2 linked regions of the Nitratidesulfovibrio vulgaris str. Hildenborough genome follow. The main gene of each other region encodes a partner of the protein of the gene in region 2 in a complex. Links are inferred from orthologs where the notes say so. Each region holds a gene or a part of one and is shown on either strand. Other genes may lie near its edges.

Evidence for each region.
Region 1: the proteins of mnmE (region 2) and mnmG are in contact, whole or in part, in a solved structure (PDB 9HIP), measured with the Escherichia coli proteins. The link is inferred for Nitratidesulfovibrio vulgaris str. Hildenborough from one-to-one orthologs.

What each region holds. Positions count from the first base shown.
Region 1 is NC_002937.3:1,889,295-1,896,453, reverse strand. The notes cover bases 454-3,394. They hold mnmG (tRNA uridine-5-carboxymethylaminomethyl(34) synthesis enzyme MnmG), read right to left. Parts: upstream 2,899-3,394; coding sequence 1,009-2,898; downstream 454-1,008. Other genes in these bases: DVU_RS08675 (M20 family metallo-hydrolase), read right to left, coding at 2,901-3,394; DVU_RS08685 (PilZ domain-containing protein), read right to left, coding at 454-748. In the rest of the region: more of DVU_RS08685, read right to left, coding at 1-453; more of DVU_RS08675, read right to left, coding at 3,395-4,124; DVU_RS08670 (PxxKW family cysteine-rich protein), read right to left, coding at 4,252-4,524; DVU_RS08665 (amidohydrolase), read right to left, coding at 4,664-5,992; DVU_RS08660 (alpha/beta hydrolase), read left to right, coding at 6,145-6,939; DVU_RS08655 (glutamate synthase-related protein), read left to right, coding at 7,158-7,159. UniProt on the Escherichia coli protein: NAD-binding protein involved in the addition of a carboxymethylaminomethyl (cmnm) group at the wobble position (U34) of certain tRNAs, forming tRNA-cmnm(5)s(2)U34.
Region 2 is NC_002937.3:1,180,311-1,187,466, forward strand. What follows is about bases 1,317-4,254. They hold mnmE (tRNA uridine-5-carboxymethylaminomethyl(34) synthesis GTPase MnmE), read left to right. Parts: upstream 1,317-2,067; coding sequence 2,068-3,441; downstream 3,442-4,254. Other genes in these bases: DVU_RS05100 (protein jag), read left to right, coding at 1,317-1,994; DVU_RS05110 (4Fe-4S binding protein), read left to right, coding at 3,616-4,254. Outside these bases: membrane protein insertase YidC, read left to right, coding at 1-663; more of DVU_RS05100, read left to right, coding at 702-1,316; more of DVU_RS05110, read left to right, coding at 4,255-4,302; DVU_RS05115 (4Fe-4S binding protein), read left to right, coding at 4,299-5,918; DVU_RS05120 (3'-5' exonuclease), read left to right, coding at 6,038-6,643; DVU_RS05125 (response regulator), read left to right, coding at 6,817-7,156. UniProt on the Escherichia coli protein: Exhibits a very high intrinsic GTPase hydrolysis rate. Involved in the addition of a carboxymethylaminomethyl (cmnm) group at the wobble position (U34) of certain tRNAs, forming tRNA-cmnm(5)s(2)U34.

The sequences.
Region 1 (7,159 bases), 710 kb from region 2 along the record:
TCTGAAGACGTAGCCCCCCGCCGGAGATGTTGATCAGGTTCAGGGCGTCTCCCCCGTCCGGTGACGCTGTCGCCATGGGCGGAGGGAGTCTGTGCGGCGACCACTCTCCCTTGTCTGATACCCCGGGTGGCAACTCCCACATGTCTATTCCCCGTATGAGATGGGGGGGAGGGGTGAGACGGAGGAACGCTCGTTTCTGCTTGCGTTCGAGCATGGGGGGAAGGGAGACATGAACGAGGACTATCCCTTCGTCATTGAGGGATGTTCCGCTGATGGTGGTGTGGAAGCCGTAGAACACTTCACAAGCCCCCTCCTGAAGTCGGAAGAGCAGGTCTACCCTGCGTCCGGCCCACGAAGTCCGCGGCGGGGCCACGCTTGAGCATTCAAGGGTGAGATTCGCATCATCGATGTGTACACATGTGCACAGTGCCGTGGCCCGTCGTTTTCCGTCGGCGGAGGTGAACTGCAACTCGTAGCGCGAGCGTTCGGTGACCGTTCTCTCGAGGATGTGGCGTATACTGTCATCTCCTGCGACCATATCGATGGCCACAGGTTTGTGTCGCGACTCGAAATGGCGCCGGACGAGGTAGATGAGCAGAAGCGTTCCCAGAATGGCGCCGGTTGCGGTGGCGACGCCGGAAACGGTGCTGAGATCGACGCTACGCTCTACAAAGCTTCGCGACACCTCATACAGGAAACCTCGTCCCGTTGAGGTGCTGTCGATGGCAGAGAACAGAGGTTGGTACATGCCCCCTCGATGGGTGGTTGTAGTGCCGGGCAGTGTCGGGCTGGCTATTCGTGAAGAGACCAGATTGATACGATAAGGACTATCCACCGGCGTTGCAACGTGATTGTCTGTCGAAAGACGGGGGCAGTGCGGATGCCGAAAGCTGGCGGACGCAAGCACATCTGCCGTGCTTGTTCGCAGTGTATGCACGCAGGACAGGAAAGAAGCGACGACCGTGGCAATGGTGCCCGGTCGTCGCTTTCACACCTCGTGTAGAGTGGCTAGCGTTGTCCCATCTTGCGTAGTTGTATCTCCAGACAGGTGAGTGCCGCTGGCGTGACGCCGGATATACGGGCAGCCTGTCCCAGAGTATGGGGGCGAACCTTGCCCAGCTTCTCGACTATCTCACGGGTGAGACCGGGAATGACGGTGTAGTCCATGTCTTCAGGCAGTACCGTATCCTCCATGCGTGCAGAGCGCGCGACGAGTTCCTGCTGACGGGCGAGGTAGCCTGAATACTTGACGATGGTCTCGGCCTCTTCTCGTACGTCGTCGGCAAACCGGGTGACGCCCTCCCAGAAGGGGGCGAGGTCGGGGAGCGTCAGCGAGGGTCTGCGCAGGATGTCGGCAAGACTCACACCCTTGGTGGGGGCGGGTTCACCGAGGCGCGAGAAGATGTCGCGGGCGGCGGCATCGGGGGTGATACGCCGGTTCTCCAGTTCGTCCAGCAAGCTGTGCAGGGCGGCACGCTTGGTCGAGAACAGCTGCCAGTGGGTATCGTCGACAAGCCCGAGTGCGCGACCGGTTTCGGTGAGGCGCGCGTCGGCGTTGTTCTCGCGCAGCAGCAGCCTGTGCTCCGCCCGCGAGGTGAACATGCGATACGGCTCTCTGGTGCCCTTGGTGACGAGGTCGTCGACGAGAACAGCCATGTAGGCCGTATCTCGTCCGGGGAGGAAGGGAGGCATCGAACGCAGGGTGCACGATACGTTAAGCGCTGCCCAGAGTCCCTGTGCCGCCGCCTCTTCGTACCCCGATGTGCCATTGATCTGCCCTGCGAGCCAGAGTCCGCGAAGGGCTTTGGTCTCAAGCGTGGAACGCAACTGCACCGGGTCGGCGTAGTCGTATTCGATGGCATAGCCGGGGCGTACGATCTGTGCATTCTCAAGGCCGGGAATGGTGGCGATCATCGCCTTCTGCACTTCCAGCGGAAGGCTTGTCGGGATGCCGTTCGGGTAGCATTCAGGGCTTTCGAGACCTTCCGGTTCCACGAAGACCTGATGCCGTTCCTTTTCAGGGAATCGCGCCACCTTGTCCTCGATGGAGGGGCAATAGCGCGCCCCGGTGCCCTTGATGACACCAGTGAACATGGGCGACCTGTCGAATCCGGCGCGAATGGCCTCATGCGTCCGTTCGTTGGTCCACGTCACATGGCATGGCAACTGGGGCAGACGGACGCCGGGGCCCCTGAAGCTGAACGGCCGTGGCGGGTCGTCGGGAGGCTGTACCTCCATCATCGAGAAGTCGATGCTGTCGCGAAGGAGTCGCGGCGTGGTGCCCGTCTTGAGCCTGCCGAGTTCGAGGCCGATAGCCCGCAGCGACGCTGAAAGCCCCGTGGCGGGGGCGTCGCCAAGGCGACCGCCGGGAAAGTTGCTCAGTCCCACATGGATGCGTCCCTGCAGGAACGTACCCGTTGTCAGCAGCACATGGTGTGCCCTGAACTCCTGCCCATAGGCTGTACGTACGCCAGCGGCCCTGCCCTCTTCGACGATGATGGACTCCGCCATGTCCTGCCACACCCGCAGATTCGGCTGTGCGAAGATGTCACGGCGTACGACGCGCAGGTAGGCGTCGCGGTCTATCTGTGCGCGTGTGGCACGGACTGCTGGCCCCTTGCTGCTGTTGAGCGTGCGAAACTGGATGCCGGCTTCGTCGGCCCACAGGCCCATCATGCCCCCGAGGGCGTCGATCTCCTTGACCATGTGGCCCTTGGCAAGCCCGCCGATGGCGGGGTTGCACGAGAGATGTCCGATGCGATCGGCATTGCCGGTGAGCAGCAGGGTGGCATGGCCCATGCGGGCAAGGGCCATTGCTGCCTCGCACCCGGCGTGCCCGGCACCGACGACGATGCAGTCGTACATGTCGGGAGGCGATGGTTTACGGATGGTGCTCATGGTCAGGCGTCGAAGAGCATACGGGCGACGACCTTGGCGTCACCGATGGTGCGCGAGATGCGTGAAGCCTCGTTGGGAGTGTGAGGATTGGGTACGAGCGTCGACCATACGGCCACAGGGAGTCCCCGCTTGCGCAGGATGGCGCCCACTGTGCCTCCGCCCACGCCCATGGGGCGGGCTTCCACGCCGTATTCGGCACGGATGGCACGGGTCAGGCGATGCACGACGTCGCTGTCGGAGGAGGTCGCGGGCGCGGCCTGTTCGGCCTGTACATCGGAGAGAGTCACGGTGACACCGTAGGCCCGTTCGATATCGTCGGCGATTTCCCGTACGGCCTGCCGCACATCGGTGAGTAGGTAGCAGGGCAGGACACGGCAGTCGATGTAGAACACATCGTTACCGGGGACCGTGTTGACGTTGGGCACGTTGGCTTCCTTCTTCGTGGGGACGAAGGTGGAGGCGGGCGGGTTGAAAAGCGGGTCTACCGCATCGAAACGCGCGTCAAGCTCATGCACGCGCAGTATCATGGCAGAGGCGGCAACCAGCGAGTTGATGCCCTCGTCGGGTGTGGACGCATGGCACTGTTTGCCTGCAACCTGCACTTTGAGCCAGAGCATGCTCTTTTCCGCGATTTCGATCATCGCGCCGTCTTCGGTGCCGAAGTCGGGCACGATGACAAGGTCGTCGTCGCCGAAAAGGTCGGGGCGGGCCGTGGCGACATGCGCCATGCCGTAGTTGTTGCCAGTCTCCTCATCGGCGACGAGGAGAAGGCCGAAACCCATGTCGGGCACCGTGCCGGAGGCAAGAAGTTCCTGTGCCACCAGCAGGCCGGTGACGATGCCTTGCTGGTTGTCCTCGACGCCGCGCCCGAAGATGATGTCGCCATCGACCTTGAGTTGCCACGGGTCGGTATCCCACAGGGCCGCCTCGCCGGGGGGCACGACATCCATATGGCCTATGACCCACAGGGTGCGCCCCGTACGGCCGGGTATGCGTGCCGCGATGTTCGGCCTGTGACCGCAGGGGACACGCGGGTCGGGGGCGTCTATCTCCTCGATGAGGGGCATTCCCATGTCACGCAGGACGGAAAGAAGATAGTCGGCCTTGGCGCGTTCGCCTTCGCCGCCGCTTTCGGGGCCGAGGGCGGGCAGGGCCGTCATGTTGCGCTGGAGTTCGATGACCCTGTCACGCAGGTTGTCGAGGCGGGAGAGGAGTTGTGAAGACATGGCAAGCTCCCGGCGGCCTTGCTGCCGCCGTCATTGTCGCGGCTGCGGGCGGAAGACCTACCGGCTCGCCGGAGGAAGAAAAAGGGAAAGGGTACGCAAGGTACCCTTTCCCTGCGGGGGCGAAAGACTAACGGCCCTTCGCGGCGCGCTTGGAGGCCTTGAGGGGGTTGACCTTGGCAGCAGCGGCAGCAGCGGCCTTGACGTGGGTGGCGAAATTGCAGCGACCACCGGCCCACTTGCGTTCGGGGGCGGGGTAGCTGGAGCAGAAGCTCTGCTCTTCGAAGGTACGGATGCGTTCACAGCCCTCGCACTTGTCGACGATGGGCTGGAGGACGAAACCGTTAAGCATTACGCCTTCGGCCGTCTTCACGGCACCTTCAAGGACGTTGTTGGCGCTCATTGTGATGTTCCTCCATCTCGCGCGCAGGGCGCGTGTGTGTTGTCAGAAAGCAGGTCTCAATTATACAGATTGCCGCACTTGTCAACGGGAAAGTACGGTTTTCGTCCGACTGTCGTTCTGGCGGGCCCGGTTTCAGGGGCTACCGCGCAGCGCGTACCTGTTCCATGGCCCATGTGCGGGCCTTGCGCACTTCCTTCAGCAGGTCGTCCATGTCGAAGCGGGTGTAGCATCCATCGAGGTAGAGCACCTCCCCGCCGACCATGGTCAGTCGGGTCTCGTGGCCCGTCGCCGCGTAGACGAGGTGCGATGCCGGGTTGAAGATGGGCTGCATGTTGGGGGCGCGCAGGTCGAGGGCTATGATGTCGGCTGGGCACCCGGCTTCGATGCGTCCTATTCCCTGCATGTGCAGGGCATGTGCCCCGCCACGTGTGGCCATGTCAAGGACGGCGGAGGCGGGAGCGCAGGTGGGGTCCATGTGATGCACTTTGTGCAGCAACGCGCATGAGGTCATTTCGGTGAACATGTTCAGGCTGTTGTTGCTGGCTGCCCCGTCGGTCCCAAGTCCAAGCGTCATGCCCCGCCCAAGCATGGCCGTGGCCGGTGCGATGCCGGAGGCGAGCTTCATGTTGCTCTCAGGGCAGTGCGCCACGGTGACACCGCGTTCTGCCAGCAGGTCAATCTCCCCTTCGGTGAGGTCGACGCAATGGGCCAGTGTCGTGCGGGGCGTGAGCAACCCCAGTCCGTCGCAATAGGGCACGGGGCGTGCCCCGTGCTGTTCGATGCATTGCGCCGTCTCGGTGGCGGTTTCCGCAAGGTGCAGGTGTATCGGCAGGCCAAGCTCTTCGGCGAGGTCGCGGCAGCGGGCGAGTATCGCAGGTGTGCTGGTGTATACTGCGTGAGGGGCCACAGCCAACGCCGCGCGGGCATGGTGCTTCCAGCGGTCGTGCTGGGCGCGGACGAGGTCGAAGGCCGTCTCCGGGTCTGCGTAGGCGGGCGAGGGGAAGGCGAAGATGGCTTCACCGGCGAGGCAGCGCAGTCCGGCGCGGTCGACCGCACGCAGCGTGGCGTCTTCGATGAGGTACATGTCGCTGAAGGCCGTCGTTCCCGTCCGCAGCATCTCCGCACAGCCTAGCAAGGCTCCCAGTTCGACCAGTTCCCCTGTCAGCCCTTTTTCCACGGGAAAGATATGGCCCGTGAGCCAGTCCATGAGGGGAAGGTCGTCGGCAAGGCCGCGCAGAAGTGTCATGGACGCATGCGTATGCGCATTGACGAGACCGGGCATGATGAGGCTCTCACCCATGTCGATGACGGTTACGCCATGCCAGTTGCCGACGATCGCATCACGTTGCCCGACGGCTGCAATCCGTCCTTCGTGTATGGCTATGGCACCGTCTTCGATGACCGTGCGGGCGTCGTCCTGGGTGACAATGAGGGCAGCTTGCAGGATAGTGTCACAGGGAAGGGGCATGTTCTGTCGCTCCGTGGCGTGGTTTCGGTGAGGCGCGAAGTGGGCCTTTGAACTCCGGCGGTCCGGGGCGGCAGGCTCTTTCCCCGAGAGGGGCGCTAGGTGTATGCTACCGGAAAACAGGATGAACCTGCAACAGGAGCCGGAGGTCGGTCATGGGCGAGGTCGGGGGCACTGGAGGAACAATGACCGGAGGGGCATGTCTGCTCATTCACGGTTTCGGCGGGGCGCCGTTCGAGATGGAACCGCTGGCCGTTGCGTTGTCCGAGGCCGGGGTCGAGGCACACGTCATCACCCTGCCCGGGCATGATGCGACACTTGAAGATTTCGAGGCCACCTGTTTCGACGACTGGGCGCGCCATGCCGACGAGTGCTACCGGGACCTTGAGGCACGCGCTGGGCGCGTTGTGGTCGTCGGTCTTTCCATGGGCGGAACGCTTGCCCTGCACCTGGGCTGCCGCTTCCGGCCCGCCGGGGTTGTCGCCCTTGCCGCGCCTGTCTTCCTGTACCGTGCCGTACCGTTCGTCATGCAGGACTGGCGCCTACCCTTCGTAGGGTTGCTCAAGCGGGTGCGGCGTCGATGGCCTGTGCCGTGTCGCAAGCCCGAGGCCACAGCCGTGGCGCCGTGGCGCGGTTATGACGGGGTCATGGCCTTGCCGCAGCTGCACAGCCTCATCAAGGGGATGGGGCAGGTTGAGCGGGAGTTGCCACTGCTGGTGGCCCCGCTTCTTCTGATGCACGCCCGCGGCGACCGTACCGTGCCTGTGGAGAATGCCCTTCACATCGCCCGACGCGTGACGTCGGATGATGTCTGTGTACGGTTGTTCGGGCTCGCCGACAGGGTGGCAGGGCATCATCTCATCACGACCCATCGCGAGAGTCGGAGCTTTGTCGCTCGTGAGGTCGTTTCGTTTACGCAAAGAGCATTGTCTCAAAATTGTAAAAAATAGTCGTTTTAGACCCCCATTGGATCAGAGAGCGTATTTTTTATAAATATTCTTTTATTTCGGTTATTTATGAGTTTTAATTGGCGCTTTGAGCGGGCATTCTTCAATTGAACGATTGACCGGTTTCGACAGCATCGTTAAAAGTAGTGCTGTGAGCCCCCATCGGGTGCGTCACTCCGCGCAAGGCGGAAGAACCCTTTTCACGCATCGAGGATAGCAACGT
Region 2 (7,156 bases):
AATCTCGGCAAGGCCATCGACCTTGGCTGGTTCGGCTTCATCGCCCGCCCGCTGGTGACCCTGCTCGACTTCTTCTACAAGTACGTGGGCAACTACGGCACCGCCATCATCCTGCTCACCATTCTCATCAAACTCGTTTTCTGGCCGCTTTCGCACAAGAGCTACAAGTCCATGGAGCAGATGAAGAAGCTCCAGCCCATGCTCGCCAAGGTGCGTGAGAAGCATGCCGACGACCGCGAGAAGATGAACGAGGAGATGATGCGCCTGTACAAGACCTACAAGGTCAACCCCGCAGGCGGCTGTCTTCCCATGCTGGTGCAGATTCCCGTGTTCTTCGGTCTGTATCAGGCCCTTCTCAATGCCATTGAATTGCGTCATGCCCCGTTCATCGCCCATGTGCCCTTCACCGACATCGTGTGGCTTGCCGACCTTTCTGCCAAGGACCCGTTCTACGTCACCCCGCTGGTGATGGGGGCGACCATGTTCCTCCAGCAGAAGCTCACGCCTCCCGCGGGAGACCCCACACAGGCCAAGGTGATGATGTTCATGCCGGTGGTGTTCACCTTCCTGTTCCTGAACTTCCCTTCGGGTCTTGTGGTCTACTGGCTGTGCAACAACGTCCTGTCCATCGCCCAGCAGTGGTGGATTCTGCGCAAGGCCTGATTCCCACGTTGAATCCGCGACAAGCGACGAGGTGATGCATGGACGGTTACAAGGACTTTCAGGGTAAGACCCTGGATGAAGCCATACGCGAGGCCTGCTCGTATTTCGATGCGCCCCGCGAGAAGCTCGAGATAGACATCATACAGGATGCCAAGAGCGGCATCTTCGGACTGGTGGGTGTGCGCAAGGCCAAGATCAGGGCCCGTCGCGTGCAACTCAAGACGACTGTGGAAGAACTCGTCGGGCGCGGTCGGGAGGCTGCATCCCCTGCCGAAGCCTCTGAAGGCGAAGGCAAGGCGCGTTCATCGCGTCGTCCGGCGAAGCCCGTGCGAGAGAAGCGCGAGACGGCATCCGAGGATGCGCCCAAGGCCTCTTCGGCCGATGGTGACGATGCGGCACCTTCGCGGCAGCCCCGCGGCGAACGCGGTCGCAGTGACCGTCAGCCCCGTGAGGCCCGTGCCCCGAAGTCCGAGGCCGCCGTTGCCGAGTCGGATGCTGGCGCCGCGGCGACCGAACAGTCCGAAGCCATGGACGGCGAACAGCGCGAACGTACCGGCCGTCGTCGTCGTCGTGGCGGTCGCGGTCGTGGGCGTTCGCAGAATGGCGAACGTGCAGCGCAAGAGGCGACAGGTACGGCCGAGGCCGAAGCGCAGGGCACGGCAGACGCCGCCCCAGCACAAGAGCCCGCGACTCCTGCCCCGCGCGGCAGGGGACAGAACCGGCCCGCCCCGGCGCGTCGTTCCGCCCCGCCCGCAGCCTCTTCCGTCGCTGCCTCTGCCGAAGGCTTCGAAGACTTCGCCGACGGCGGCGATGACGCCACCCCCGAAGGTCTGCCGGATATCCCTCTCGCCGACCTTGATCAGGAGCTTGTGCGTAGCGTTGCGCTCGAAGTGACAGGCAAACTGGTTGCTCCCATCATCGGCGAGGCCGCGCTCACTGTCGACCTTGCCGACGGTCGCATCAAGGTCACCGTCGATTGTGGCGACAACTCCGGATTGCTCATCGGGCGCGAAGGGCAGACCCTCGCCTCCATACAATACCTCGCTTCGCGTATCGTGGCCCGCAAGCTCAACGCGGCCGTGCGCGTCCAGCTTGACACGGGCGACTACCGCGAGCGTCAGGACGAGAAGCTTCGTGAACTTGCGGTTTCCCTCGCCGAGAAGGCACGCGCGACAGGCAAGCCCCAGTCCACCCGCCCCCTCAGTTCCTACCATCGCCGGGTCGTCCATCTGGCCTTGCAGGAGGAAGAGGACATCGTCACCCGCAGCAAGGGTGACGGTCCGCTCAAGCGCGTCATCGTGCTCAAGCGTCGCAAGTCCCCCGCCGCGTAGCGGCGGTCTGCCAGTCATCACGACGGGGGAGCCTTTGAAAGGGTTCCCCCGTTTTTTCCGTTCAGGAGTCCCTATGCAGCACGACGACACCATCGCCGCCATCGCCACGCCACTAGGTCAGGGGGGCATCGGCATCATTCGTATCAGCGGGCCGGCCAGCCTTGAGGTGCTGCGGGCACTGTTCAGGCCGTCTTCTTCCCGGTTCGGGGGCTTCAGGCCATGGACGCTGCATCATGGAACCATCACCGACGGGTGCGACCCCCTCGACGATGTTCTCGCCGTGCATATGCCGGGGCCGCGGACCTTCACCGGAGAGGACGTGTCGGAAATCCACTGTCACGGCGGTTCCGGTGTCCTTGCTGCGGTACTGGAGGCGTGTGTCAGGCATGGTGCGCGCTATGCGGAACGCGGAGAGTTCACCCGTCGTGCGTTCCTGAACGGACGCATGGACCTGACGCAGGCCGAGGCCGTGGCGGAGATGATCGCCGCGCCGTCGCGTGAGGGAATGCGCCTTGCGCAGGCAAAGCTGGATGGTCTTCTGGGGCAGAGGGTCGGCGCGTTGCGTGCCCGTCTGGATGCGTTGCGGATGCAGTTGTGCGTGGCTGTCGATTTTCCGGAAGAGGAAGTGGAGTGTCTGGCGCCCGAGGCCTTTCTCGCTGAAATCGAAGCCGTACGGCAGGGCGTTGTGGAACTTTCGGCAGGGTATGCCAGAACCCGGTGCTGGCAGGACGGAGCGCTTGTCGTGCTGGCTGGGCAGGTCAATGCCGGGAAGTCAAGCCTCATGAACGCCCTCCTCGGCAGACGTCGTGCCATCGTCACCGATTTGCCCGGTACGACCCGTGACTTCATCGAGGAGCCCCTGAACCTGTCGGGCCTTGCCATCAGGCTTGCCGACACGGCGGGGCTGCGTGAAACAGGGGATATCGTCGAGCAGGAAGGCGTGCGCATGAGCCGCGACCTCGTGGCGCAAGCCGACCTCGTCCTGCTGGTCACCGATGCGACGCAAGGTTTGCAGGGGCCGGAACTCGAACTCCTGCGTCATGCCGGGCCGGAGAGGGTGCTTGTCGTCTTCAACAAGACCGACCTTCTGGAGGGGCGCATCTTGCCGTCAACCCCGGAGGGCTGCCGTTCCGTTCATGTGGCCGCAGCCTCGGGAGACGGGGTCGAATCGCTCGTCACGGCCATCCGTGCTGCTGTGCTTGCGGCGACGGGTGCAGGAGAACCCGAAGCGGGCGAACTCGCCCCCAACATGCGGCAGGCTGCTGCACTGGACAAGGCCGCGACAATCCTCGATGAACTCGCCGGGGATATACGGGCGCACGTGCCCTACGACCTTTGCGGGGTGCGCCTCGACGGGGCTTGCGCTGCCCTCATGGATGTCACCGGGCAATCCACCCCCGAAGCCATCCTCGACGCCATCTTCGCCAGCTTCTGCATCGGCAAGTGACCTGTGGGTGGACGGCTTGCGCACCACTGGGCGACACAGGGGCCGGACGTCCGGGGGGGCCCTGCCTTGGCGGTGGTTACGGCCGTGTGACCCGCGTCACAGACATGCACCTGTGATGTCGCCAGTATCAGGCATGTGCAACGCATACTGTACCTTTTCCCTGTGAGGTTCTGCATGTCCGAACGCGCTGTCTCCAGTTGCATGATCACCGTCTGCCGTGGGTTCGAACCGGGACGGTGCCGCTTCTCCCTCGTCGAGGGAGGCCTTTCTTCCGCAGATGTCGATGCCGCTGTCGCCGCGACCGGATGGGATGACTTCGTGAAATCGAGGGCACGCGGCCCACTCATGCAGCATGATGCCTTCAAGGTGGCATTGACGGGCTGCGCCAACGGTTGTTCACGTCCGCATATCATGGATGTGGGACTCATCCGGGCTGAACGCCCCGGTGCCGCCGATGACGCCTGTACCGCCTGTGGGCTTTGCATCCGTCAGTGTCCGGAAGGTGCCCTGACACCTATGGGGAACGACTCCTCGTGCCCCGCGACCATGTGCGCGCGTCCGGCAGGGACGCCGGTGCTGGATGTCGCTTCGTGTGTTTCATGCGGTCGCTGCCTGCGGCGCTGCCCGGAACATGCGTTGCCTGTCGTCGCTGCGGGCTGGCGCATTGTCGTGGGCGGTCGTCTCGGCAGACGCCCCCGCCTTGCGACCGAACTTCCGGGCATCTTCGATGATGCTACGGCCCTTGTGATTCTCGACCGTGCGGCCCGCTGGTTCATGCGTGACCATCGCCCCGGCTTGCGTTTCGCCGACATCGTGGCGAAATCTCCCGAAGGGCTGTCTGCACTGGTGGAGGGCGTATGACACCGCATACGAAACCCTGCGGCGGATGCCGTGACACCGCCGGAGAGGGCACAGCACGGGTGCCAGGACAGTCCGCAACCGAAGGGGACGACAGCGCCCTGAAGCACGAACAGGGCAAGTCTGCCCCTGCCGTTTCAGAAGATACGGCGCCAGACTCCATGATGGCAGGGGACGTTGCCGTTTCGTCTGGGCAGATGGCGAAACGGAGAGTCGCGCAAGGCGACGGAGAAGAAGCCAGCCCCTCTATCACCCCCCCGCAGGGCGAGACCCCTGCAGGGTTAACCCGTCACCTGCTGCCGTGGTTGCCTGTCGTTGCCGCGCTGCTTCTGGCTGCCAATGCACTCCGCCGCGACGCATGGGGGCTGCTTGGCCTCTGGTGTGTCGTGGCCTGTCTTGCCTGTACCCGGCAGGCATGGGCCCGCATCGTCGTGGCGTTGGCCCTGTGTGCCGGGGTGGTGGTCTGGGCAGACACCACGCAACAGTTCGTGTCGTTCAGGATGATGGCCGGATTGCCGTGGGGGCGGCTTGTGGCCATCATGGCGACTGTGGGGGGCATCACGGCCCTGTCTTCGCTCGTACTACTGGGGCGCGCCGGGGAGGCCCGCTACACCTCCGGGCGTGACATGGCCGGTGCACAGGCGTGGGCAGCCCTGCTGACCTTTGCCGGACTGATGTGGATACGGCATGCCACGGGCCCGCTCACGCCGTTGCTCGCTGACAGGCTATGGCCGGGAAGTGGCATGGTGCAGGCCGCTTTGATGGCCGTCTATGCGGCATGGGCGGTGGGCAGGCTTGCCGACCCGAAGCTGTCGCGCGTCTGGCGGCCGAGACTGTGGGCGTTGTTCAGCTTCGTCTTCTCTATGCAACTGGCCCTCGGACTCATCGGGTATGACATCTTTCTCATGACGGGCAGGCTGCATCTGCCGGTTCCCGCACTCATCCTCGCCGGGCCACTCTATCGCGGTACCGGGTGGTTCATGCTGGGGCTGTTCACCTTCTCCACGCTGCTCCTGGGGGCGGCGTGGTGCAGCCATCTCTGCTATATCGGTGCATGGGATGACATGGCGTCAAGGCGCAAGCGTCGTTGCGGGACACTGCCCAACCATGCGGGGCGGGTGCGGTTGGGCATCGCCCTGCTGGTGTTCGGCGGGGCCGTGGCATTGCGTCTGCTTGGTGTCGGCCCCGTTGCCGCCTTCACGGCCGCGGCGTGCTTCGGCCTTGCCGGAGTGGGGGTGATGCTGGCCGTCAGTACACGTCGAGGCGTGCTGGTGCATTGCACGACATACTGTCCCATGGGACTGCTGGCCGACGTGATGGGCAGGCTGACACCGTGGCGGTTGCAGGTCGATACGGGCCGTTGCACCCGCTGCGGGGCGTGTTCCGCCGTATGCCGTTACGATGCCCTCACCCCCGCCGACATCGAAGGCGGTGCCGCCGGTTTCACATGCAGCCGTTGCCGCGACTGTCTTGCCGTCTGCCGCCATGGGGCCATGCGTCTGACGTTTGCGGGGCGTGGCATCGTCGGCAGACTGGCTGGCGGCGTTCGTGCCGAGACTATTTTTGTCGTCACTGCCGTCACGTTGCATGCCATCTTTCTTGCGGTGGCGCGGATGTGAGGGCTTGCTGCAGGATTGGGGCTTTACGGAACACCCCCGGTTCATGTATGAAAACCGCCGCGACGCATGCCGCGTCGTGCTATTCAGCCGTGCCCGGCAGTACCCCAGCCGTGTGAATGATGACGAACGTACCGGAGCGCTACAGGCGCAAGATAAGCAAGGAAGAGATCAACGAACTTCCGTTGCGGCGATATGCTGGCGAGGTGCGTCTTGTGCGTACCGAAGAGGAACTCGCCGACGCACTCGACGTGCTGCGCAGTGATTCTGTGCTCGGCTTCGACACCGAGACGCGCCCCACGTTCCGCAAGGGCAAGGTCAACCTGCCTTCGCTTGTGCAACTCGCCTGTGCCGATGTCGTGTACCTCATCCAGTTGAACTGGGTCCCTCTTGGCGAGATGCTGGCAGACCTTCTCTCCGACCCTGCCATCATCAAGACCGGCGTCGCCGTCCGTGACGACATCCGCGACCTTCAGAAGCTGTACGCTTTCCGTGACGGGGGCGTGGTCGACCTCGGAGAGGTGGCCCGTGACCTCGGTCTCGAGACGCACGGCCTGCGTAACCTCGCTGCCAATTTCCTCGGCATCCGCATATCCAAGGGCGCACAGTGTTCCAACTGGAGCAACCGTGAGCTTGGCCCGCAGCAGGTCGTCTACGCCGCCACCGACGCATGGGTGAGCCGCGAGATACACATCTCGATGCGCAATCTGGGCCTTGTGGGGCTGTAACAGCCCCGTAACTTCACCCGCCTCTTTCGAGTCCCCGTTCCCGTAGCCGGAGCGGGGCTTTTTGTCATGTTGGCAAAGCTGTTGTAAAATGTCACACGGTTGTAACCGCTCTTCCACGCAGGTGTCACTCTGTGGCGTAGAATGTCGGCGCATAAGTGAGCAAGGAGATGCAGATGGCAAAAGAACGGATTCTGGTCGTCGAGGATGACGAGGATATCCTTCAGCTGCTCCGTTTCACGCTCGAGGCGGCCGGTTTCGAGGTCGTCACGGCCGCCACGGGACGAGACGGGCTCGAGAGCGCGCAGCGGCATGTTCCGGGGCTGGTACTGCTCGACCTTATGCTGCCGGGCATGAGCGGTTTCGACGTATGCCGCGAACTCAAGCGCACCCCCGCCACGGAGCATGTACCGGTCATCATGCTGACCGCCCGTGGTGAAGAGGTCGACCGCATCGTGGGGCTTGAACTGGGGGCCGACGATTACGTCATCAAACCCTTCAGCCCGCGTGAACTGG